Regions from separate parts of the Aliiglaciecola litoralis genome, predicted to be linked through region 1. Evidence: predicted binding sites of a transcription regulator. Region 1 holds the regulator's gene; each other region holds the start of a gene.

Region 1 (5,774 bases):
TAGGAAATGGCTTCTTGATGCTTACCTTCTTTAAACAACATCATCGCCTTAACGCCGTTGCTATGCACGTCTGCATGAGGTCCATCTAGCTTTTGATATGCTGAAGAGTGCCCATGTTGCGACCGTCCTTCGCCAGCATGCCACTTACCAAGTCGACAGTTATTGGCTTCATCAAAAGCATCAATCGATTTTTCACTCAGCCCATGAATTACCGCATAAACATCACTCTTCCAAACAATGTGATCAAGTTTCATGGTTTGAATAAAAGAACGATGTGAGGATTCGGCAATAGTTGCTTTCATTGAAGAACAGCTGCCGACAATAGCTGAGTAATTTTCATTCAAGCCAGCCACACCCTCTGACAGACTGGTATTATTTTGCTGAATTTCAACAACTGAATCGACAGCACTCTTGGTTGAAGCAATGATGTTACCGACTAAGTCTGCTACTTCACTGGCAGATTTGTTGGTTTCATTGGCCAGTGACCGTACTTCGTCGGCTACAACGCTGAAACCACGACCCGCATCACCGGCTCGAGCAGCCTCAATAGCAGCATTCAATGCCAACAAGTTAGTCTGGTCGGAAATACTGGTGATGGTCGAAACGAATTTATTAATGTTGTCGGCTTTATCTGACAGACCGCCAATGTTGTCGTTCATCTCTCCCATTTTGGAAGATAGCCCGTTCATTTCTTTGGCAATCATCTTGAGCGAAGCTGCTGATGCATCAAACAAGGTATCAATTGATTTGATCGACTGACTTTCGTGTTCAATCTGATTGAATGATTCTAAAACTGTCTGCCTAATCCCTTCGACCTGCTTCAACGATTCCAAAGTACAATTTACCAAGCCGGATTCAAAACCCACTTGATCTGCACTTAACGCAGTGTCTAACTCACTCACCAACGCTTTGTTTTCGTTTTGCAACTCGGCGACACGGGATAAAAGTCGATCCCGCTCTTCTTCAGTTTTTTGTAATTGTGTTTTTACTTGTGCGTGCACAGAAGCTAAGACGATCAAGATAGCGACTCCAAGAAACGGGTTTCACACTAAACTAGTGCATTGTCAGAATTCAGTCAATTAGGTAAAGACCTGTATTCACTTTTTTCTACTCTCTAGTATAACGGTTTGCATATGACAAACTTGAAGAATATTTTCATCATGAATACCACTTATAGGCTTGTCTGATATGTGTATCTAGTAAGCCTATGTTATATTTGCCAATATCGGTATAAAAAAAACACAAAAACCGAATAAAAATTTATTCTGACCCTACACATTAAGGAACAAGACGACTATGTCTGACTTTCGGCAACAAGCTCTGGATTATCATTCCAAGCCGGTTCCAGGAAAAATTAGCGTTGAGCTGACGAAACCGGCGGAAAGTGTCACTGATCTTGCACTCGCATACAGCCCTGGGGTGGCTGAACCCGTTCGTGAAATCGCAGCTGACCCCGATAACGCCTATAAATATACCGCCAAAGGCAATATGGTGGCCGTTATTTCTAATGGTACCGCCATCTTGGGTTTGGGCAATTTAGGTCCATTGGCATCAAAACCGGTAATGGAAGGTAAAGCGTTATTGTTTAAACGCTTTGCAGGGCTTGATTCTATCGACATTGAAGTAAAGCACCGCACTACTGAAGAGTTTATCAACACAGTAGCAAATATTGCTGATACCTTTGGTGGAATAAATCTAGAAGATATCAAAGCGCCAGAATGCTTTGAAATTGAACAAGAGTTGATCAAGCGTTGTTCTATTCCGGTGTTCCATGATGACCAACACGGCACAGCTATTGTAACCGCCGCGGGTATGCTTAACGCGTTGGAAATCCAAGGTAAAGAAATTCATGATGTCACTATAGTGTGCATGGGCGCAGGGGCAGCAGCAGTAGCTTGTATGGAGCTACTGATCAAGTGTGGCGCTCAGCGAGAACGTATTTATATGCTTGATCGTAAAGGTGTTATTCACACCCGTCGCGACGATCTCACTCCTCACAAATTGTTGTTTGCCAACAATACAGACAAACGCACACTGCAAGATGTGATGGACGGTGCAGATGTATTTGTCGGAGTATCTGGCCCAGACGTTTTGCCGCCAGACACATTAAAACTAATGGCAGATAATCCGGTGGTGTTTGCTTGTTCCAATCCGGACCCCGAGATCAAACCCGAGCTAGCGCATAAGGTTAGAAGTGATTTGATCATGGCCACTGGTCGTTCTGATTATCCCAATCAAGTGAACAATGTACTTTGCTTCCCATTTATATTTCGCGGCGCGCTCGATGTGCGAGCATCAAAAATTAACGATGAAATGAAAGTAGCTGCAGTTGATGCCATACGTAGCATCGCCAAAGAACCTGTCCCAGCGGAAGTATTAGCGGCCAGCAAGATCGATTCACTTGAGTTTGGACGCAAATACATTATTCCCAAACCGATGGATCCGCGCTTGTGCAAACGCGTAGCCACCGCAGTTGCCAAAGCGGCAATTGAGACTGGCGTCGCGGCGTTGACATCACTTCCGGATAACTATTTAGCATAAAAAGTGAGGGTGATGATAATCACCCTTGGACTTTTACGAGTGACAAATGGAACAGCAATTCACAGTAAGGCACAGTGAAAAAGTCGATATTTCAGCGATACGGCAGATTTATCAACAAACGCCTAATTACACTAATACCTTACAATTACCTTATCCATCGCTTGATAGTTGGGAATCCTTTTTAGGCAACAAACCGGATAATTTCTATAGCTTAGTTGCCCAACAAAATGGCGCTATTGTTGGTCAATTGGGTATGGAAGTATTTAAAGCTCCACGAAGAAAACATGAGGCTAATATCGGCATGGCCGTATCTCAACAGTGGCAAGGCAAAGGGGTGGGCAGCACATTAGTAAAAGCCGCCTTGGATCTGGCCCACAACTGGCTGGCAATCAGCAGAATCGAATTAGAAGTCTACACAGATAACGACGCAGCAATATCCCTATATCAAAAATTTGGCTTCACCATCGAAGGAACGGCAAAAAACTATGCCTTTCGAGACGGGAAATATGTAGACGTATTCTTAATGGCAAGAGTAACACCATTAACTGCTGATTAACCTCGCGCAAAGGTATCTTATCCTTCAGTTCAGGTTATCTAATCTCGATTGCGTCCAAACTTGTCATGACTGCTTACCCAATGACCGCCAATCACCGCACATGCCAAAGAAATATCTCCAGCTAATACGGTGGCCGCAGCAATTTCAGCTAATTTATTTGCTTTACCTTGACCATAACAATCCATTATTTCCAAACATTCCTTTTGCGTCGGTAACCCTGTCCCGCCGCCATAGGTTGCGACTATCAATGAAGGTAAAGTAACTGACAAATAAAAGTCACCATTGTCTAACAATTCGTGGGACAACAAGCCAGCATGGGATTCCACCACATTGGCTTCATCTTGGCCAGTGGCAATAAATAACGACGCAAGACCATTCGCAGAGTGCGGACCATTATATGCCGCGCCAGCCATTAAAGCGCCGGTGTTAGCAAGCACTGTGGCTTTGGCCAGCATCTTTGTATCTACTTTCATGATCTTTTTGAGCACGTCTTTTTTCAATACAACTTCAGCAATCACGCGCTTTCCTCGAGAGTGCAGCATATTCAATTGAGAGTGCTTCTTGTCTGTGTCCATATTTCCCGACAGTAAATATTCACAATTGCCAGGATAATTAGCACATATCCATTCGCAAGCCGCCAACGTCGCCTTGCCTACCATATTCTGACCGGCTGCATCACCTGTCGTATAATTGAAACGTAGGTAACGGGTTTTCGATACTGACCACTGCATGATGTGCATCAGCTTGCCAATTCGTGTGGTGCTTTCTGCAACGTGTTTGATCTGTTCAAAATGTGTATCAATCCAGCTACCAAACTCTCGAGCTTGTCTGGCGTTGTCGAAAATGAATGCAGGCGCACGTTGCATGAATTGCTCTACCACTGTGGTATTCACTCCTCCGCACTCATTCACCACACGCATACCACGACTGTATGACGCAACTAGCGTCCCCTCTGTGGTCGCAAGTGGCACGTGAAAATAGCCCTTGGCGTGCTCTCCATTGACCAACATTGGACCTGCAATACCAACGGGCATTTGCACCACGCCAATAAAATTTTCAATATTACCGGGCAACGCCTTTGGATCGATTGAGTAGTAGCCCGTATGGGGCAGCTCAGTGCCAGTTTGCTCGGTCAAATAGTCGCGACGCTTTTTCGCCCACTCATTGCTGTGATCGTTCATGGTATTTCTTGGGATCCGCGGGGTTTTACTCATGGTTAAGTGGTCCTTCATTGAATTGACATTAATTTCAACTACGATGCAAGGTGCTTGCCATACTAAGTGTGGCTGCCGTAGATGACGAATTCATGACAATAGAATGAATTTACTGGTCAAATTATTGGAGCGTCGAGGAAGGCAATAAATCGCTGCACCAATATTGCTCTAGCTAAGCGTAAATTGGTGCATTGATGGGGGAGAGATTTAGGCTAAAGCACAGTTAAATGGCTATTTTAATGCCCAGTAGTCAACTGTGCGCTAAATACTAGGCATGTAAATTAACAGCCTCCTAGTGAAAACGATGAGTTGGATCTTGTATGCAAAACCCAACAGATGTTAATCGTCACTCTCCTTAATCTCTAATCCCATAGACGCCATTAATTCACGTGACTCTTTAGGGATCTTGTTAGGATTGTCTTTGCGTAAATCGTCGTCATTGGGCAATGGCTGCCCCGTAAACGCGTGCAAAAATGCCTCGCACAATAATTCAGAATTAGTCGCGTGGCGCAAATTGTTGACCTGACGACGAGTGCGCTCGTCAGTGAGCACTTTCAACACTTTAAGTGGAATAGAAACTGTCACTTTTTTAACTAATTCGCTTTTTTTGCCGTGTTCAGCGTAGGGATGTATATATTTTCCGTTCCACTTTGCCATACTGATACTCTTTTTTATCTTTCTTATGATTGGAAAGTCTAACTGTAACTCAGTTAGATGTCTAAACATCTTGACGGCTTAGCCTAACCAGTCTAATTTAGACGTCTAAACGGCTATTTTAATACTAACTTTCGGAGTGTCCATGGTTTCGTATGCCCAAGGTATAGAGTCCCTTAATCAATCTTTATCAGAATTAAGTGGCATTAACGTTTCATTTGAGTTTTTCCCGCCCAAAACTGAACAAATGGAACAGACGCTATGGAAGTCGGTAAATCGACTCGCTCCGCTGAAACCGGCGTATATGTCAGTAACCTATGGTGCCAATAGTGGCGAGCGAGATCGTACTCATGACGTAGTGAAACGGATCCAAACAGAAACAGGTGTTCCTGCTGTTCCACATTTAACCTGTGTCGATGCCAGCAAAGAAGAATTGGTACAAATTGCCAAAGATTACTGGAGTAGCGGGATCCGCCGGATAGTGGCATTGCGTGGAGATTTACCCGAGGGAACCAGCAAAACAGATATGTATGCCGCTGATCTGGTTGCGTTGCTTAAAGACGTCGCCGATTTTGATATTTCTGTTGCCGCCTACCCAGAAAAGCATCCAGAAGCGCCCAACGCGCAATTTGACTTGCTCAATCTAAAGCGAAAAGCCGAAGCCGGTGCGACCGAAGCGATCAGCCAGTTCTTTTTTGATGCAGAGGTGTTCCTACGATTTCGCGATCGCGCCGCGGCAGCGGGCATCGATTTGGATATTGTGCCGGGCATATTGCCTGTTACTAATTATCAAACCTTGATACGGTTTG
Region 2 (5,774 bases), on a different contig from region 1:
GGGGACTCTGTTTTTATCTAAGGCACCTTTTCACGGCGACGTAGATGGCAATGAAGAGCATGCGGACAGTTTCCAGTTTAATGGTGAGTTTGGTGTGATTTATGCCAATGGCAATACCTCTGGAACCACACTCACCGGTAAAATCAATGCCAAACAAGACTTAAAACAATGGCATAACCGTTACGCCGCCAGAGTGTTATATCAACAAAGTGAACAAGAGCTAGAGAATGAAACTCAGCTGACAGCAACTGCCCAGCGGGTACTTGTGTCAATGCAGTCTGATTATAAGCTAGCCAACCCTGCACATCGCCTGTTTATGTTCGGCGAGTACGATGACGACAGATTTAACGCCTATGAATACCAAGCTTCGATAGCCGTGGGCTGGACTGAAGAGTTATGGGCGGATGAACAAAGCGAGTTAACTTACAGCGTTGGACCGGGCTATGCACGTTCGATAGCCAAACCGGCTACAAATGCGCGCAGTCAAACCGGGCTCATTTTACGTGCAGCAATGGAATACGAAACTAAACTCAATGATTTTGCTACTTTCAGACAGTATGTCAGTGCCGAAACCGACGATGAGTTTTCCCGCTCAATTTCAGAAACCTCAGTGGATGCGAGGATCAACGGCTCGCTTAAAATGAAATTATCGTTCAATATGACGCACAATCGCTCGCCCCAAGTGATAGACGAAGAATTAGACACGCAAACTGCCGTCACTTTGGTATATCAATTTTTTTGATATTATACTGACCACGGCAGAGAGTGAAGGCTAAGCCCCCACTCCTTGCCACAACGATGTTTGTTATCAGATGTGATCGACAAATGAAACCATACCGTAAGTACCAACAAATTAACCAAAATGTTTATTTGACTACCAGCGAAAATAACAACAACAGCTGATAATTTTTAATTCTAATAATCAGGAAACGCTATGAAAAAAACGCTATTAAGCTCAGTTGTACTTTGCGCACTAAGCACAAATGTGTTCGCTAAAGAAACCCCTCCTTTCACCTTAGATGGTGAGTTCGGGTTAATTGTGACAACGGGCAACACAGAAACGACCTCTGTTAAAGGTAAGTTGTCGGCCCATCAAGAATTGGAAAAATGGAGCAACGACTTCATTTTCGACGCTATTTATCAAAAGAACCAAGTCACTGAAAACGACGCAGAAGTAGAAAAGACCACCGCGCAAAAATGGTTGGTTTCAGGTCAGGGGAATTATAAGTTGGAGAATCCTGATCATCGCTTGTTTATTTATGGCTCCTATGTCGACGATAGATTTAACAGTTACCAATATCAATCGACTATCGCTGTTGGTTGGAACCAGAAATTGTGGGACGACGAAAGCAGCTCATTCGAATACAGTGTCGGTCCTGGTTATTCTTATGCAAAATTTAAGGATGGTAGGAAAGTAAATGGTCTTATTGTACGTGGTGCTTTGGACTATAAGTGGAAAATCTCTGACACTGCCACGTTCAAACAACTGTTAAGTACGGAGGTAGGTCAAGACAATACCAAGTCTATTTCAGAAACATCTTTATCGGCGAAATTGAACGACTCGTTATCGATGAAATTTGCCGTGCTCATGACTCACAACTCAGATGTGCAGGGTAACGATGAGAATCTAGATACCGTGACCTCCGCCACTATTGTGTATACTTTTTTCTAAACACATAAGGCGAAGTCCCTTCTAAAAAAAGCTGGTCGATTGACCAGCTTTTTTGTTTCATGCCGCTAACTGCGCTTACCAGCCTAGTGTAATATTCGGGTTTTAATCGTCCCGTCGATAAGAGCAAGTTGCTGAAAGGCTTGATCTGCGTCGTCAGTCTCAACGTCAATTACTACATAACCGATATTTTCGAGTGTCTGCAAATATTGCGCGGCAATGTTAATGTTATGAGCCGCGAATGCTTGGTTGATTTGAGTTAGTACACCTGGTGCATTGACGTGAATATGCAGTAAACGTGAACGGTCTGTGTGCTCGGGTAGTGAAACTTCAGGAAAGTTCACTGCGGAGAGTGTTGAGCCGTTGTCACTGTACTTAGCCAGTTTTCCAGCCACTTCTATACCGATATTTTGTTGTGCTTCTTGGGTGCTACCACCCACATGAGGCGTCAGGATCACATTATCAAATTGACGCAATGGCGATACAAACTCTTCGTTGTTGGACTTTGGCTCTACCGGGAATACATCGATCGCTGCCCCGTTTAATTTACCGCTTTTAATTGCGTTAGTTAGGGCTTCAATATCAATTACCGTGCCTCTAGCCGCATTCATTATGATCGCGCCATCCTTCATCATGTCTAATTGCTTTGCGCCTATCATATTCTGTGTTTCAGGTGTTTCAGGTACATGCAAACTAACCACATCGGAGGTTTTAAGTAGCTGATTCAAGGTTTTCACTTGCGTTGAATTACCCAGTACTAACTTGTCTTCAATATCATAAAACTGCACTCGCATACCTAAATGCTCGGCTAGAATACTTAATTGCGTGCCGATGTGACCATAGCCAATAATACCTAAGGTCTTCCCTCTTGCCTCGTATGATCCTACCGCACTTTTTTCCCACTCGCCGCGGTGTGCTTTGGCATTTTTACTAGGAATTCCCCGTAGCAATAAGATAATCTGTCCAAGGGCTAATTCGGCAACAGAGCGCGTATTAGAGAAAGGAGCGTTGAACACGGGTATTCCGCGTTTTTGGGTGGCCTTCAAATCCACTTGGTTGGTACCGATACAAAAGCATCCAATTGCTACCAATTTCTGTGCGGCTTCCACTACCTTCGCGGTAATCTGGGTTCGTGAGCGGATCCCAATAAAGTGCACTTCTGAAATTTTCTTAATTAACTCTTCTTCACTCAATGATGTCTTGATGTATTCAATATTGTTATAGCCGTTGGCGACCAAGGTATCTACTGCGCTTTGGTGTAATCCCTCTAGTAACAATATCTTTATTTTATCTTTTGGCAACGACACTTTGCTCATGAATTCTTCCACGTTAGAGAGTTAATAAGAGTTAAAATTAAAGACATCTGGACGTCTAATTCCAATGAAAAATACCAGAAGTAGTTTCATTAAGAAAGCAACTTGTCGGATTAATTTGCGCTAAGTTATTTCTTTCACGCCGTCGTCTGTAGCGACAAGTACAATATCAGCGCCACGGTGTGCAAACAGGCCATTGGTGACCACGCCGACAATTTGATTTATTTTCCTTTCCATTTCTACTGGATTAAGGATCGTCAGGTTATGCACATCTAAAATAACGTTGCCATTGTCTGTTACGACACCTTGTCGGTATTCGGGATCACCGCCAAGTTTAACCAACTCCCTGGCAACATAAGAGCGCGCCATAGGAATAACTTCAACAGGCAAGGGGAATTTACCTAGCACCGGTACTTGCTTACTGTCGTCGATAATACACACGAACTGTTTGGCCACTGCGGCAACAATTTTTTCCCGTGTCAGCGCTGCGCCACCGCCCTTGATCATATGTTTGTGTTGGGTTATTTCATCAGCGCCATCAATATAAACATCAAAACTGCTTACCGAATTTAAATCAAACACTTCGATACCCATGGCTTTAAGTCGTTTGGTTGACTCATCTGAACTTGATACCGCACCTTGGATAGTGTTTTTGACGCTTTCTAGTGCTTCGATAAAGTAGTTTACCGTAGAGCCTGTGCCAACGCCGATAATGCTATCGGCGTGTACGAATTTCATCGCAGCTTGAGCGGCTGCTTTTTTCTTATCATTTTGGTTCATAACTAATTTCCGTCTCAACAAAGAAGAGAATAATCAGTATACCTTATAGCGCATTATTTATAACGGTTGATGGTGTAATGATTTTATCCACAGGAACATCCCAGCTCTGCGTTTCAATCCGTTGTGCTTGTTGGCAATCATGGGCCACTCCGCATAATAGTGGAAAGGGCCGGGTCGACGGGCTATTTTTGGCCAGTTTTTGACTTAATGTACGATCGTAGAATCCACCGCCCATGCCTAATCGATTACCGGCCAAGTCAAAGGCAACTAATGGCATTAACATTAATGACAGCGCGTCAAGGTCGATTGCACTTTGTGGGTCAAATACTGGCTCGAGGATTTGGTATTGATTGTTTTTCATTTTTGTCTCCTTGGTATAAGGAAGAAACAACAAATATCCCGCTTTATGCGGATTTAAAACCGGTAAATAGGTGTGAACTTTATTGTGCCAACACCAGTTAATTAAAGCCTGGCAAGAAATTTCGCCGTCTTGACTCAAATATACGGCAATGTGCCGTTGATTATCCAAGGTGCCGGAGGATAGCAATTGCTCAAGTAGTTTTGCTTCTGCCTGTTGTTGCTCGCTGTTGCTCAGTGAACGTCTAGCTTGCCTGTAGTAGCTACGTAACTGCTGTTTAGATTTTTCTGTCGAATTCACCAAGGTGCTTACTTTTTATTGGAATTAGGGCAATACTCATTTAAGGCCGCAATCAACTGCCCCATGACAATGGGTTTATGTAACACGCTACATATCCCCGAATCCACGATTTCCTTATTTGGCTGCACATAAACGTCAGCAGTTAATGCAACAATGGGCAGGTGGGGGATCTTGGCTGATATCTGCTTGCTGGCTTCCTTACCATCAATGCCAGGCAAGTGCAGATCCATAAACACCAAGTCATAGTCGCGCTGCTGCACTTGCTGTACTGCCTCTTCGCCGCTGCCTGCAATATCAATATCAAGGCCAAAGGATTGAAATATCGCGATGGCAACCTGTTGATTAATTTCATTATCTTCAACCACCAATATCGCCGCGTCAGGATCAAAATCGCGAATAGAGGTTTTGCTTATTGTGCGGCGAATGGCTTTTTTGCTGTTCTTAACGGGAATACTGACCTTAACCAAAGTGCCCATTCCCAATGCACTGTTTAGTTTGATTGAGCCCCCCATCAACTCCACTAAACTCTTAGTGATCATCAATCCCAAGCCTGTTCCTTCCAATTTCTTATCGGTGTGCAGCTGTTCAAATTTGCCAAACAGTCGAGACTGTTCTTGTTCTGCAATTCCTACTCCTGAATCTTTCACTGCAAAGGTCAATAAGTCTTCACTGAGCACGACATTAATATTAACGGTTTGCTTGGGACTGGAGAATTTAACGGCATTGGATGCAAGATTCAGCAAAATCTGGCTCAATCGAGCTTCATCGATGAAAATATGGGTATATTCCTTGGCGGATACCTGAAAATCTAGAGTGACCTGGGCTGATTGAGCGATGGAGGTAATAAGTCCTTCTATTGAATCAAAGAATGAAGTGATCGACACATGGCTGGGATTTAATTCTATCTTGCCCGATTCAATTTTGCTCAAATCCAGTATTGAGTTGACTAAATCTAATAGTCGTTTTCCGCTAAAATCTAAATGCTGCAAGTAGGTTAAATGTTTCGCCGCTGGCGGATGTTGTTTGTCATTGAACATCAGTTGGCTGAGGCTAATAATGGCATTTAACGGAGTTCGTAACTCGTGACTCAAGCTGGATAAAAAGTCCGCTTTTCGCTCGTTGGCTAGCTCAAGTTGCCGGATCTTAAGTCTTAACTCTAACTGGGTAATAACTTCTCTGCCTAATATCTCCAAAGCGTTACGTTGATGTTCGTTTAAAGCATGCGGTTGGTCGCTAATGGCACACAAGGTACCAATGGCAAGGCCCTCTGGCGTGAGTAACGGCATGCCAGCGTAAAAGCGGATATTAGGGGCCTCAGTGACCAGTGGGTTATCTTTGAAGCGAATATCATTAT
Region 3 (5,774 bases), on a different contig from region 1:
TGGTCGATGACTCCAGCTTTTTTTGCCGTCGGGTTAAAGATATACTGAATCAAGATCCCATGTTGGATGTAGTAGGCATAGCTCGCAACGGTCAGCAAGCGATTAGCATGGTTGCCGAGCTTAAACCGGATGTAGTCACCATGGATGTTGAAATGCCGGTGATGGATGGCATTACCGCAGTAAAAAGAATCATGAAGTCTCATCCGCTGCCCATTTTGATGTTTTCTTCGTTAACCCATGATGGCGCGCAAGCGACCCTTGATGCTCTTGATGCGGGGGCCTTAGATTTCCTGCCAAAGAAATTTGAAGACATTGCCAGTAATCGCAGAGAGTCAATTGACCTTTTGCAATCACGAGTCAAAGCGCTTGCCGCAAAACGAGCTAGTTTCAGCAGGCGAGCTATTCAAACGCCGTCTCCAGGCACCACGGTCAAAACTCAAGTGTTTATGCGCTCGACCAGTCAAGCCGTTGCGCCACCTTCTTCTGAAGCCCCGAGTGTTTTAACGGGTTCCGTAACCAGAGCTTCAGGAAAGCGATACGCAGTGCTTGCGCTTGGGACTTCCACTGGCGGGCCGGTTGCCTTGCAAAAAATTCTAGCGCAATTCCCTGCGTCTTTTCCTTATCCCATCGTATTGGTTCAGCATATGCCGGGTAGTTTTACTAAAGCTTTTGCTGAAAGACTCAACCAGGGCTGTAAAATCACTGTCAAAGAAGCGCAGTCGGGCGATAAATTGAAACCTGGATGCGCTTATCTGGCACCCGGTGGCAAGCAGATGATAGTGGATGGTAATGTCAAAGATCCAAAAGTGACAATTACCGAGTCGGAGCAACAGGATCATTTGTTGTTCAAACCTAGCGTTGATGTGACCTTTGAATCCATAAGCCGTGTCTACGGTGGCGATGTACTCGGAATTATTCTGACCGGCATGGGCGCAGATGGAAAACAGGGCAGTCTTGCGTTAAAGCAACGCGGTGCCAAAATTTGGGCACAAGATGAAAATAGCAGCGTCGTGTATGGTATGCCCTTAGCTGTGACCAAAGCCAATATCGCTGAACGAAATTTACCTTTGGATGAAATTGCATCAAGCATCCTCACCGAAATGCAGGTAAAATAGACCCATTGCAGATGATATTAACCGGTAGAGCAATATTGTGATTGTGTGGGCCATAGCGAATCAGAAAGGCGGAGTGGGAAAAACAACCACGACTGTTACGCTGGGCGGCATTCTGGCTCAACAAGGGCACCGAGTCCTATTGGTTGATACCGACCCTCAAGCCTCACTCAGTTATTATTTTGGCGTAGACTCAGAAGAGCTGTCTTCAAGTGTTTATGATGTATTCGCTGCAGGTGCGGAATTAAACAAAGACACCGTATTAGATAGTCTTTGCCCGACTAAATTAGATTCATTATTCATTTTACCCGCTTCCATGGCATTGGCTACCTTAGATCGTAAAATGGGCACTCAACCAGGCATGGGACTGATCCTAAAAAAAGCTTTTGCCTGTGTGGCCGATGAGTTTGACTATGTGTTGATTGACTGCCCACCGGTGCTTGGCGTGTTGATGGTAAATGCCGTTGCAGCCAGTCATCACCTTATTATTCCTGTGCAAACTGAGTTTCTCGCGTTAAAAGGCTTGCAGCGGATGATGCACACCCTTGAAATCATGTCTAAATCACAGAATAGAAAGTTTCAACGCATTATCGTACCCACTATGTTTGATAAGCGGGTAAACGCTGCTGCGGATGCATACAAGGTCTTGTGTGACGATTACAAAGATCAAGTTTGGTCTGGCGTGATCCCGGTGGACACCCGTTTTCGAGACGCCAGTCAGGCACAATCACCACCGTCAGTTTATTGTCCTAAATCACGGGGCGTTTATGCGTACAAAAATCTGTTAACGCATTTGCAATCTACAGCGAGTGACCAATCATGAAAAATAGCGGGTTCGCCAAAGAAGAACTGGTAGAAGAATATTTAACGTCATTGCTTAGTGATGAAGCGCCACAAGATGTGGTGCAATTAGAAAGCGTTGCAAAACTGCTTGAGTCTGCTCAAATACCAGAAATCAATGATGACATTGCCATTGAGTCCCCAGAAGATAGCGTCACTGAAGAAACAATCATCGCTAAAGAAAGTGCGTCTGAGGTCGACATAAAAGAACCAGCAGAGCCGCTGAAAACTGAGGTTGTCACCACCAGTATTCCAACCCGTGATTTCCAAGCGTTGTTTTTCAAAGTCGCAGGGTTAACATTAGCGTTGCCATTGACGGAATTAGGTGGCATCCACAAGATTGAAAAAATTGGCCCATTATTTGGAAAACCAGATTGGTTCAAAGGTGTTATGCTTCATAGAGATGAAAATTTAAGTGTTGTCGACACGGCAAAATGGGTTATGCCAGAAAAATATGACGAAAAACTGGCAGAATCGTTAAATTATCAATATCTTATAATGTTAGACACCAGCGGTTGGGGTTTGGCTTGTGAAAGTCTCACCACCACGTCAGTATTAAAGCCAAGTGATGTTAAATGGCGTGAGACTAATGGTAAACGCCCTTGGTTGGCGGGAATGGTCAAAGAAAAGATGTGTGCACTTGTTAACGTTCAACACTTAATTGATATGTTAAACAAAGGCCTAGGTAGTAATGATAAATAGACGCAGCTTGTAGGGAGCGAGTCATATGAGTGACGAAAGAATTGCAAAAAATGCCGCAGTTGATAGCAATGATGAAGTTTTGCAGTGGGTTACCTATCGCTTAGGTGAAGAAACCTATGGCATCAATGTAATGCAAGTTCAAGAAGTGCTCAGGCACACTGAAATTGCTCCTGTACCAGGTGCTCCCGAATATGTATTAGGGATTATCAATTTACGCGGTAATGTCGTTACTGTTATCGATACTCGCACTCGTTTCGGCTTGCCACCTAATGAAATTACCGACAACACGCGGATTGTGATCATTGAATCGGACGAGCAAGTGGTGGGGATTCTGGTCGATAGTGTGGCCGAAGTGGTATATCTTCGTTCATCTGAGATTGACAGTGCGCCCAATGTGGGGACCGAAGAAAGTGCCAAATTTATTCAGGGTGTGAGCAACAGAGATGGCGAATTGTTAATATTGGTCGATCTGAATAAGTTGCTAAGTGATGAAGAATGGGATGAAATCAGCGGTATCTAGTTTTTAGGTATCACTGTTTGTATCTAAACCCTGGTCAATTGAGCAGGGTTTTTTGTATCAGATGTCGATGACTTCGATAAGTGGGGAGCAGATATTGAATTGGGAAACTATGGCACTGGCGATTGCGCTGTGTATTGTGGTTATCTGCGTGGCAATGACGTTATGGTTACGCAAAACGGTCAGCCTACAAGGCAAAATACTAACGGATCTTAGCAAGCGCATTGATGCATTACAGCACGCTAGTCGACTCCAGCAAGAAGAAGTTCATGAGGTGCGTTCAGGTGCGTTGGCCGTGGGTGCTAAGGTCAAAGATCTGATCGTCAAAATTGAACACTTAGGTGATAAAGTCGCGGAGGTTGAGTATTTAGATCCTGCCACCCGCATGTACACTCAAGCGGCAAAAATGGTCGATGCTGGCGCTACGGTTGAGGATCTGATGCGCGAATGCGAATTACCTAGAGCCGAAGCTGAGTTGTTGGTGTCGGTGAAAAAATCCCACTCGTAAGTAGGTAACAGCGAAACCATAATACTTGCTCTAGAGCGCAGCGCTTCCCACTATTTTATTCTTCCGTGTCCTCAATAAGCTCGACCATACATTTCTATCTTATGCTATTAAGTCTTAGGTAAATTTAAAATTTTATTTGTACGTTTAGACGTCTAGACGTAAAGATGTTGACTTTGCCGGTGGAATGAGCGAAATTTGACCCTTCACTCATTGCTATGGAGATGTTATGCCAATTCGAATTCCAAACGACTTGCCAGCACAAGGCGTATTGAACGCTGAAAATATCTTCGTAATGGATACGGATGCGGCATCCAAACAGGATATTCGTCCGCTGGAAGTGGGGTTGCTGAACCTGATGCCCAACAAGATTGAAACTGAAATCCAAATTTTGCGGTTGTTGTCGAATACTCCATTGCAGATCAATATTGATTTGATCCGAATAGATAATCAGGCACCTAAAAATACCCCTAAAGCGCATATGGACAACTTCTATTTATCGTTTGATGAAGTCGCACATAAAAATTACGATGGACTGATCATCACAGGGGCGCCTATTGCGCATCTAGATTATCAGGATGTGAAGTATTGGGACAAAATAACCACCATCATGGATTGGTCACGGCGTCATGTGCAATCGACCTTGTATTCCTGTTGGGCCGCCCATGCTGCCTACTACCACTTTTATGGTTACAATCGTCAATTGCGAAAACAAAAGCTATCCGGCGTGTATGCCCATTCAGTGAATGCGGTTCACGATGAATTAATGAGAGGTTTTGATCCTGTCTTTAATGCACCACATTCCCGTTTTGGTGAAATTCCAGTGCCACAGTACCAAAGTACGCCAGGGTTAAATGTGCTCGCCAGCTCCCCTGACGCAGGCGCATACATAGTGGCGTCTGAAGACAAACGCATGGTGTTTGTCACTGGCCATCCAGAATATGAACCCGAAACCCTCGATCAAGAGTATCAGCGTGATATACGCAATAAGTTATCGCCAAAAGTACCTGAAAACTATTACCAAAATGATGATCCCCAAGGACCTTATCGCGTAACATGGCGTTCACACGGCTCATTATTATTTACCAATTGGCTAAACTACTACGTGTATCAGACAACACCATACAACCTTGCCGATTTGCCGACAAAAAATTAAGAGGTATCAGAGTGCGACAAGACCGAATAGAACAGTTTAAGGCGCTAGCCAAAGACAAAATTTTGATCCTCGATGGTGCCATGGGTACGATGATCCAGCGCTATAAATTAACTGAAGATGATTATCGTGGTGATCGTTTTCAAGAATGGCATTGTGACGTGAAAGGCAATAATGATCTGCTAGTTCTGTCGCAGCCACAAATCATCTATGACATCCATTGTGAGTACTTGGCTGCTGGCGCTGATATTATTGAAACCAATACCTTTAACGCGACGACGATTTCCATGGCCGATTACGACATGCAATCTTTAGCGAAAGAAATTAATGTTGAAGCGGCAAAGTTAGCGAGGAAGGCTGCGGACGAGTTCACCGATAAAACACCCGAAAAACCCCGTTTTGTTGCCGGTGTACTGGGGCCGACCAATCGCACTGCGTCTATTTCACCCGATGTGAATGATCCGGGGATGCGCAATATTACTTTTGATAAATTGGTAGATGCCTACAAACAAGCCACGCATGGACTGATTGAAGGTGGTGCAGACTTTATCTTAATAGAAACCGTGTTCGATTCATTAAATGCTAAAGCGGCGGCTTTTGCAGTGGACACGGTATTTGATGATCTTGATATCGTATTGCCGGTGATGATCTCGGGCACTATCACAGATGCTTCGGGACGCACTTTGTCTGGTCAAACGGCGGAAGCATTTTATTATTCGTTACGCCACATCAACCCTATTTCCTTTGGTTTGAATTGTGCGCTAGGTCCAGACCTATTGCGCCAATACGTGCAAGAGATATCCAATCAAGCAGAATGTTTGGTTTCCGCTCATCCCAACGCCGGTTTACCCAATGAGTTTGGTGAATACGATATGGAAGGGCCCGAAATGGCAGAACATATTAAAGAGTGGGCGGAGTCAGGGCTCGTCAACATTGTTGGCGGTT
Region 4 (5,774 bases), on a different contig from region 1:
GGCGTCTTCAAGCAAGTTTTGCGCTTTATCAGCGTCCTTACTGTGAATACAGAAGCTAATACTGTACTCCGAAGAAGATTGAGTGATCAGGCTGATGGAAATATTCGCATTTGACATGACTTCAAATACTCGACTTGCCATACCAACCATGCCTTTCATGCCCGGTCCAGCCACGTTAAACATTGTCATATCATCTAGATGCGAAATACCTTTTACACTGGTCCAAATTTCACTGGATTCTTTGCCAATTAAGGTGCCAGGCGCTGAGGGATTTAACGTGTTACGAATTAGACAGGGAATATGGTGTTGGGCAATTGGGCCGATCGTTTTAGGATGCAACACTTTAGCACCAAAGTAAGACAACTCCATGGCTTCTTGATAAGTGAGTTTATCTAATAGAACGGCACCTTCCACCTGATTAGGATCGGCATTGTATACACCATCAACGTCGGTCCATATTTCACAGCAATCGGCATCAAGACAGGCGGCTAGTATAGCTGCGGAATAATCCGAACCATTGCGCCCGAGTGTGACTTTTTCGCCCTCAGCGTTAGCGGCAACAAAACCCGGCATGATCAAAGTTTCTTGTTTGTCATAAATAAAATCAGCAAAGCGCGCTTTGCTCACGGCCACATCGGCGATGCTATCGAGATAGTCGCCTTCAGCAACAATATAGCTTACCGGGTCGATTATGTGATTTTTCTGCCCCAAAGAAGCCAGGATTTCACTGAATAAATTAACGCTGACGTATTCACCCAGACTGAGAATTTTAGCAACAATTTGTTCCGGAGCGCATTGCAGTAACTTTATGCCTTCAAGATGCTGTTTCAGCTCTATCAGCACAGTGTCTATAAAGCTGGCCAGTCGAGCGCGACGAAATGCTGGCAAGGTTGCCGCTAAGTCGTCGGCAATGCCATTTAACGTCATCCCTAATTTTGCGTACAGCTCGCCAAAATCTTTGCCTGCACTGGCTTGTTCGCATAGAAGAGACAGAGCGTTAGTTACTCCTTTTGGCGCGGATAACACCACCGCGGCGCCACCTTCTTGATGACTGGCTAAACTGATGTCTTTTACCGTCAGGTAACGTTTTGAATCAGCCAAGGATGATCCACCGAATTTCAACACCTTCATTTGTTGCTCCTGTATACGTCTTGTTGCTCTTTTGTCAGCTTAGTCATGATAAAACTCACCCCCAAATAACGAAAAAGCCCGCTAGATTCGCGGGCTTTTTTTAAATTTCTTTAATGCACTAGCCGGCGACCTTCCCAAAAGGGCTGGTAATCATCATCATGCCGGTGGTGCTCATTATTATTGTTTTTAATTTCATGTGATCAATCTGCCGTATAGACGTCTATATGTCAATACACAAAGTTTGCTTTATTTGCTATCGCAGTAATTTATTCGCTCTATCTTAGAACTAGAATACAACTGTGCTTAATAAAGGCCAAATCGTTGCAACACAGACATCAGCTTAGGTGGATCAACAGGCTTTTCAATAAAATCCAAGGCACCGAGCTTTTCAACACGTAGTTTCATCTCGGGTTGGATATCGCCAGATATCACGATAACAAAGACTTCGATGCAGTGTTTTTTAATTTCTTGCAGAACTTCTATGCCGTCCATAATAGGCATTGTCAAATCAAGCAATAGCAGTGCAAACGGCTTTTCGCGTAATTTATCGACCGCTTCTTGACCATTGCAAGCAAGTTGGATCTCACTCGCAAAATTTTCAGGCAAACTACGTTGCACCATTTTTCGCGCAATCGCAGAATCATCACAGATCAATACAGGGAAACTCACAACCTCTCCTTGTTTTTATTATTATTCTTATTAACTAAGGGTTTTTATGTTTCAATAGTGTTGTTGTTACTCCAGTACTTGTACAGAACACATGCCAACTATTCAAGAAAAAATCGCTTATCAGATACTTTTTGGTTTCGAAAAGAACTATCGATGGTTCTGCCGCATTACTTCTGGAGCCAAACAAAGATTTGAGCAGGCACAATGGAAAGCCACCCAATTTGCGATCAAAGAGCGTATTTCTATCTATGAACAAAGCTTGTCGGATACTGTGGCGGAATTGTATAACTTGCTCAATCCACATAAACAATCCACCGCGTTTTGGCACGAAGTAAAACAGCAGTATGCTGAACAGCTCAACCAGCATCCGCAGTACGAGCTAGCTGAAACTTTTTACAATTCGGTGATAGGCAGAATATACAAACACCAAAAAATTGATGAAGACATCATGTTTGTATTGCCTAGCCGATGCTACATAGCAGGCCGAGATAAACATAAGATCGTCAATAGCTTTGACACCAGCGGCACAGTTGGCTCCATGATGGCGTCTATATTGTCGATTTATCGCTTTAGCATTCCGTATAAAAATAAACAGTCAGACTTGGAACATCTCGATGCCGCGCTGCGACAAAGACTGAACCGTCGTCAATTAGCAAGCGTACACACAGTGGAGATCCTAAAACCGGTTTTTTATCGAGGTAAGGCGGCTTATCTCATCGGCAGGATCTGCATGCCAGACGAAACCCTGCCCTTTGTTATTGCGCTATTGGTAAAAGATGACACTCATTTACAGGTTGATGCACTGCTAACTGACAACAAAGATTTAAGTGTCATCTTTGGTTTCGCACGCGCCTACTTTATGGCGGACACCTTATATCCCGCTGAAGTGGTCGCGTTCTTACAAGAATTAATGCCAAACAAGAAAAACTTCGAATTGTATATGGCCATTGGGCATTACAAGCACGGTAAGACGGTGTTTTATCGGAATTTTCTTAAACATCTTGGTGAAACAGATGACAAATTTACCGTTGCTCCAGGTATTCGGGGATTAGTCATGGCGGTATTTCATCTCCCCTCCTACGGTGTGGTATTCAAGATCATCAAAGATGAGTTCCCAGAAAGTAAAAGTGTTACTCGTGAGCAAGTAAAAGAGTGTTATCGATTAGTTAAAATGACTGACCGCGTAGGGCGCATGGCCGATACGCATGAGTATGTTAACTTTCGACTTCCAAAAGAACGAGTCGAAGATGATTTGCTAAAGGAGTTGCTAGACGTTGCCAGCAAAAATATAGAGGTTACTGACAATGAAGTGATCATCAAACATCTTTATATTGAACGCAAAATGACGCCGCTCAATTTGTTTTTGCAAACCGAAACTGATCCGACAAAAATTTACAATGCCATTGATGATTTAGGGTTGTGTATCAAGCAAATTGCCGCCGCCAACATATTTCCAGGCGATATGCTGCACAAGAATTTTGGTCTAACTCGCCATGGCCGTGTTATTTTTTACGATTACGACGAGATATGTTGGATGAACCAACGCACGTTTCGAACCTTACCTAAGTCGGATGATCCTTTTGCGATGGACACTTTGTCCGTGTCTCCTGAAGACGTGTTTCCTGAGCAATTTGAACACTTCATTGTGGGTAAACGAGAACTAAAAGATCTACTGAAAAAGCTGCACCCAGAGTTAATGACCGCGGAATTTTGGATTGAAGCACAGAAAAAAGGTGCCACTGGCGAAGTGCAACATTTCTCGCCCTATGCAGAAAGTAAACGATTCCATCAGTCAGATGAGTCCTAGCAATGATGCCCAAACCAGTGTCCACTGAACCGTCTTGGCTGGAGTCGCAACTTGGGATCTGCACGCCTTCGCCCGAACAAAAGTTGGAAATATATTGTCAAAACCAGCATCAGGTATCGGTTTGGGTAAAGCGAGATGATTTACTCCACCCCACGATTTCCGGTAATAAATGGCGTAAGTTGCAACACGCACTGCGACACATAGATAGAACAAAAGTGCATCAAGTGATCAGTTTCGGCGGTGGTCATTCCAATCATTTGCATGCTTTATCGTATTGCTGCCAGCAGCTTAAGTTGCCTTTATTAGCAATGGTTCGCGGCAACTACTCTAATAGCCTAACCCCCACCCTGAACGATATGATCAACTGGGGTACACAAATTGAATATGTGGATAAGCTCACTTATCAGCAAAAAGACCAGTCTGCGTTTTTGCAAAAGCTCCGTATGCGGTTCCCTGAGAGTGTCATTATTCCAGAAGGTGGATCCCAGCAGCAAGCGCTCACCGGCATCAGCACTATGGTTTGTGAGTTACAAAATAGCTACGACGTCATTATCGCTCCGGTAGCCAGTGGGGCGACTCTAGCAGGACTTATCAATGAGCAACCAAAGCATGGCAGTGATGTTATTGGCATTGCCGTGTTGAAAGGCCAAGCTTACTTGGAAAAGTTGGTTGAACGCTTTGTGCCGCAACAGTCAATAAGTTCAAACTCAAATTTCAAGCGAAAAACGCCAAACTGGCATATCGAACATGACTTTCATCATGGCGGCTACGCAAAATCCCCCCCCGATTTAGTCAATTTTTGCCAGCAATTTATGCAACAAACTCAGATCCCGATAGAGCCTGTATACTCAGGGAAATTATTCTTTGCCATCATGCAAATGATTGAAACCAACCGCTTCAAACCACATCAAAAGATACTTGCCATCCATACAGGCGGCCTGCAAGGTGCACGAACTAATGTGGACACCCACTCTAATGCTTGAGGCAAGTAACGTGGACACCCACCGTAATGAGTGAACTTTCAATAAATTGGAGTGAATAAATAGCGTGGACACCCACCTTTTGAACAGAGTCTCAATTAACTGGGCCAGTGACTTAACAACGAGCTGGGGTTTATCGCTAGCACGTACAAAAGCTAATATGGACACCCATCCTAAATCGCATAAAGCCACAGCGACGCATAACAAGGCCCCCCTTATGAATGCAAATAACGTGGACACCCACGCTAATGCTTGAGGCAAATAACGTGGACACCCAACGTAATGAGTGAACTTTCAATAAATTGGAGTGAATGGCTAACGGGCTTTGCTGGCGCCTCACCGATTGAGTGGATAGCGACCATGTCAGGCTTTTTGTGTGTCTATTTGGTTATTAAACGGAGTATCTGGTGTTTTTTCTTCGGGCTTATTCAAGTCACGTTGTACGCCTGGATATTCTTTGGGGTAAAGCTCTATTCAGATATGTTACTGCACATTATCTATATTGGCTTTCAGATTTATGGCTACTGGATTTGGTCTAAGAACTTAGACGATCAACACCATGTAATCGTGCACGCCGGGACCCTGAGGTATTACATCCATATGATGTTGCTGGTAGCCGTTACAAGCCTCGTCTGGGGTTGGACAATGGCTAACTCAACCGATGCCAGTTTGCCCTATTATGATGCGTTTACCACTTGCGCCAGTTTAGTTGCGCAGTGGTTGTTATCGCATAAAAAATTGTTTAATTGGAGTTTTTGGATTGTCGTCGATATAGTGGCTATTTGGGTATATTGGCAAAAAGGCTTACATCCTACTTCTGCGTTGTATTTTTGTTTCCTGATCATGGCCTGCATTGGCCAGTGGCAGTGGTTTAAGAGCTATCAAAATTCATTTGCGAGATCGAGTCATGGCTAAGTGTGGTTTTACACTAGGAAAATTCGCACCCTTTCACAAAGGTCATGAATGGATGATGTGCAAAGCACTGGAAGTCGTAGATGAGTTAGTGGTCGTGATCTACCGCTGTGATGAATTGCCACACATTAGTCTGTCCACTCGCGCTAATTGGATCCGAAAACGCTTCCCACAAGTAACAGTATTAGAAGCGCATAATGGCCCAAAAGATCAAGGCTACAGTCAGCATGTGATCGAAATTCAAAATCAGTTCCTTACGCAATTCTTGAAAGATT

Evidence for each region. The regulator MetJ, encoded in region 1, represses methionine synthesis genes. The targets are predictions, from matches to a motif close to TAGACGTCTAGACGTCTA.
Region 2: serA (phosphoglycerate dehydrogenase) is a predicted target of MetJ. The motif match lies at 3,026-3,043, and genes of this name have one in related genera.
Region 3: metA (homoserine O-acetyltransferase MetA) is a predicted target of MetJ. The motif match lies at 3,825-3,842, and genes of this name have one in related genera.
Region 4: thrA (bifunctional aspartate kinase/homoserine dehydrogenase I) is a predicted target of MetJ. The motif match lies at 1,345-1,362, and genes of this name have one in related genera.

Annotation. Positions count from the first base shown of each region.
Region 1 is NZ_BAAAFD010000002.1:371,062-376,835, forward strand. It holds gene ABD036_RS05340 (methyl-accepting chemotaxis protein) at 1-1,019, opposite strand, end outside; gene ABD036_RS05345 (malic enzyme-like NAD(P)-binding protein) at 1,297-2,541, shown strand; gene ABD036_RS05350 (GNAT family N-acetyltransferase) at 2,588-3,097, shown strand; gene ABD036_RS05355 (hydroxymethylglutaryl-CoA reductase) at 3,136-4,311, opposite strand; gene metJ (met regulon transcriptional regulator MetJ) at 4,651-4,968, opposite strand; gene metF (methylenetetrahydrofolate reductase) at 5,111-5,774, shown strand, end outside.
Region 2 is NZ_BAAAFD010000010.1:136,940-142,713, reverse strand. It holds gene ABD036_RS15770 (DUF481 domain-containing protein) at 1-742, shown strand, start outside; gene ABD036_RS15765 (DUF481 domain-containing protein) at 935-1,672, shown strand; gene serA (phosphoglycerate dehydrogenase) at 1,756-2,985, opposite strand; gene rpiA (ribose-5-phosphate isomerase RpiA) at 3,106-3,762, opposite strand; gene ABD036_RS15750 (5-formyltetrahydrofolate cyclo-ligase) at 3,806-4,420, opposite strand; gene ABD036_RS15745 (GAF domain-containing hybrid sensor histidine kinase/response regulator) at 4,429-5,774, opposite strand, start outside.
Region 3 is NZ_BAAAFD010000007.1:75,710-81,483, reverse strand. It holds gene ABD036_RS12610 (protein-glutamate methylesterase/protein-glutamine glutaminase) at 1-1,115, shown strand, start outside; gene ABD036_RS12605 (ParA family protein) at 1,153-1,935, shown strand; gene ABD036_RS12600 (chemotaxis protein CheW) at 1,932-2,654, shown strand; gene ABD036_RS12595 (chemotaxis protein CheW) at 2,680-3,174, shown strand; gene ABD036_RS12590 (DUF2802 domain-containing protein) at 3,269-3,679, shown strand; gene metA (homoserine O-acetyltransferase MetA) at 3,906-4,832, shown strand; gene ABD036_RS12580 (homocysteine S-methyltransferase family protein) at 4,844-5,774, shown strand, end outside.
Region 4 is NZ_BAAAFD010000003.1:132,393-138,166, reverse strand. It holds gene thrA (bifunctional aspartate kinase/homoserine dehydrogenase I) at 1-1,131, opposite strand, end outside; gene ABD036_RS07610 (response regulator) at 1,435-1,800, opposite strand; gene aceK (bifunctional isocitrate dehydrogenase kinase/phosphatase) at 1,892-3,607, shown strand; gene ABD036_RS07600 (1-aminocyclopropane-1-carboxylate deaminase/D-cysteine desulfhydrase) at 3,610-4,590, shown strand; gene pnuC (nicotinamide riboside transporter PnuC) at 4,885-5,502, shown strand; gene ABD036_RS07590 (AAA family ATPase) at 5,495-5,774, shown strand, end outside.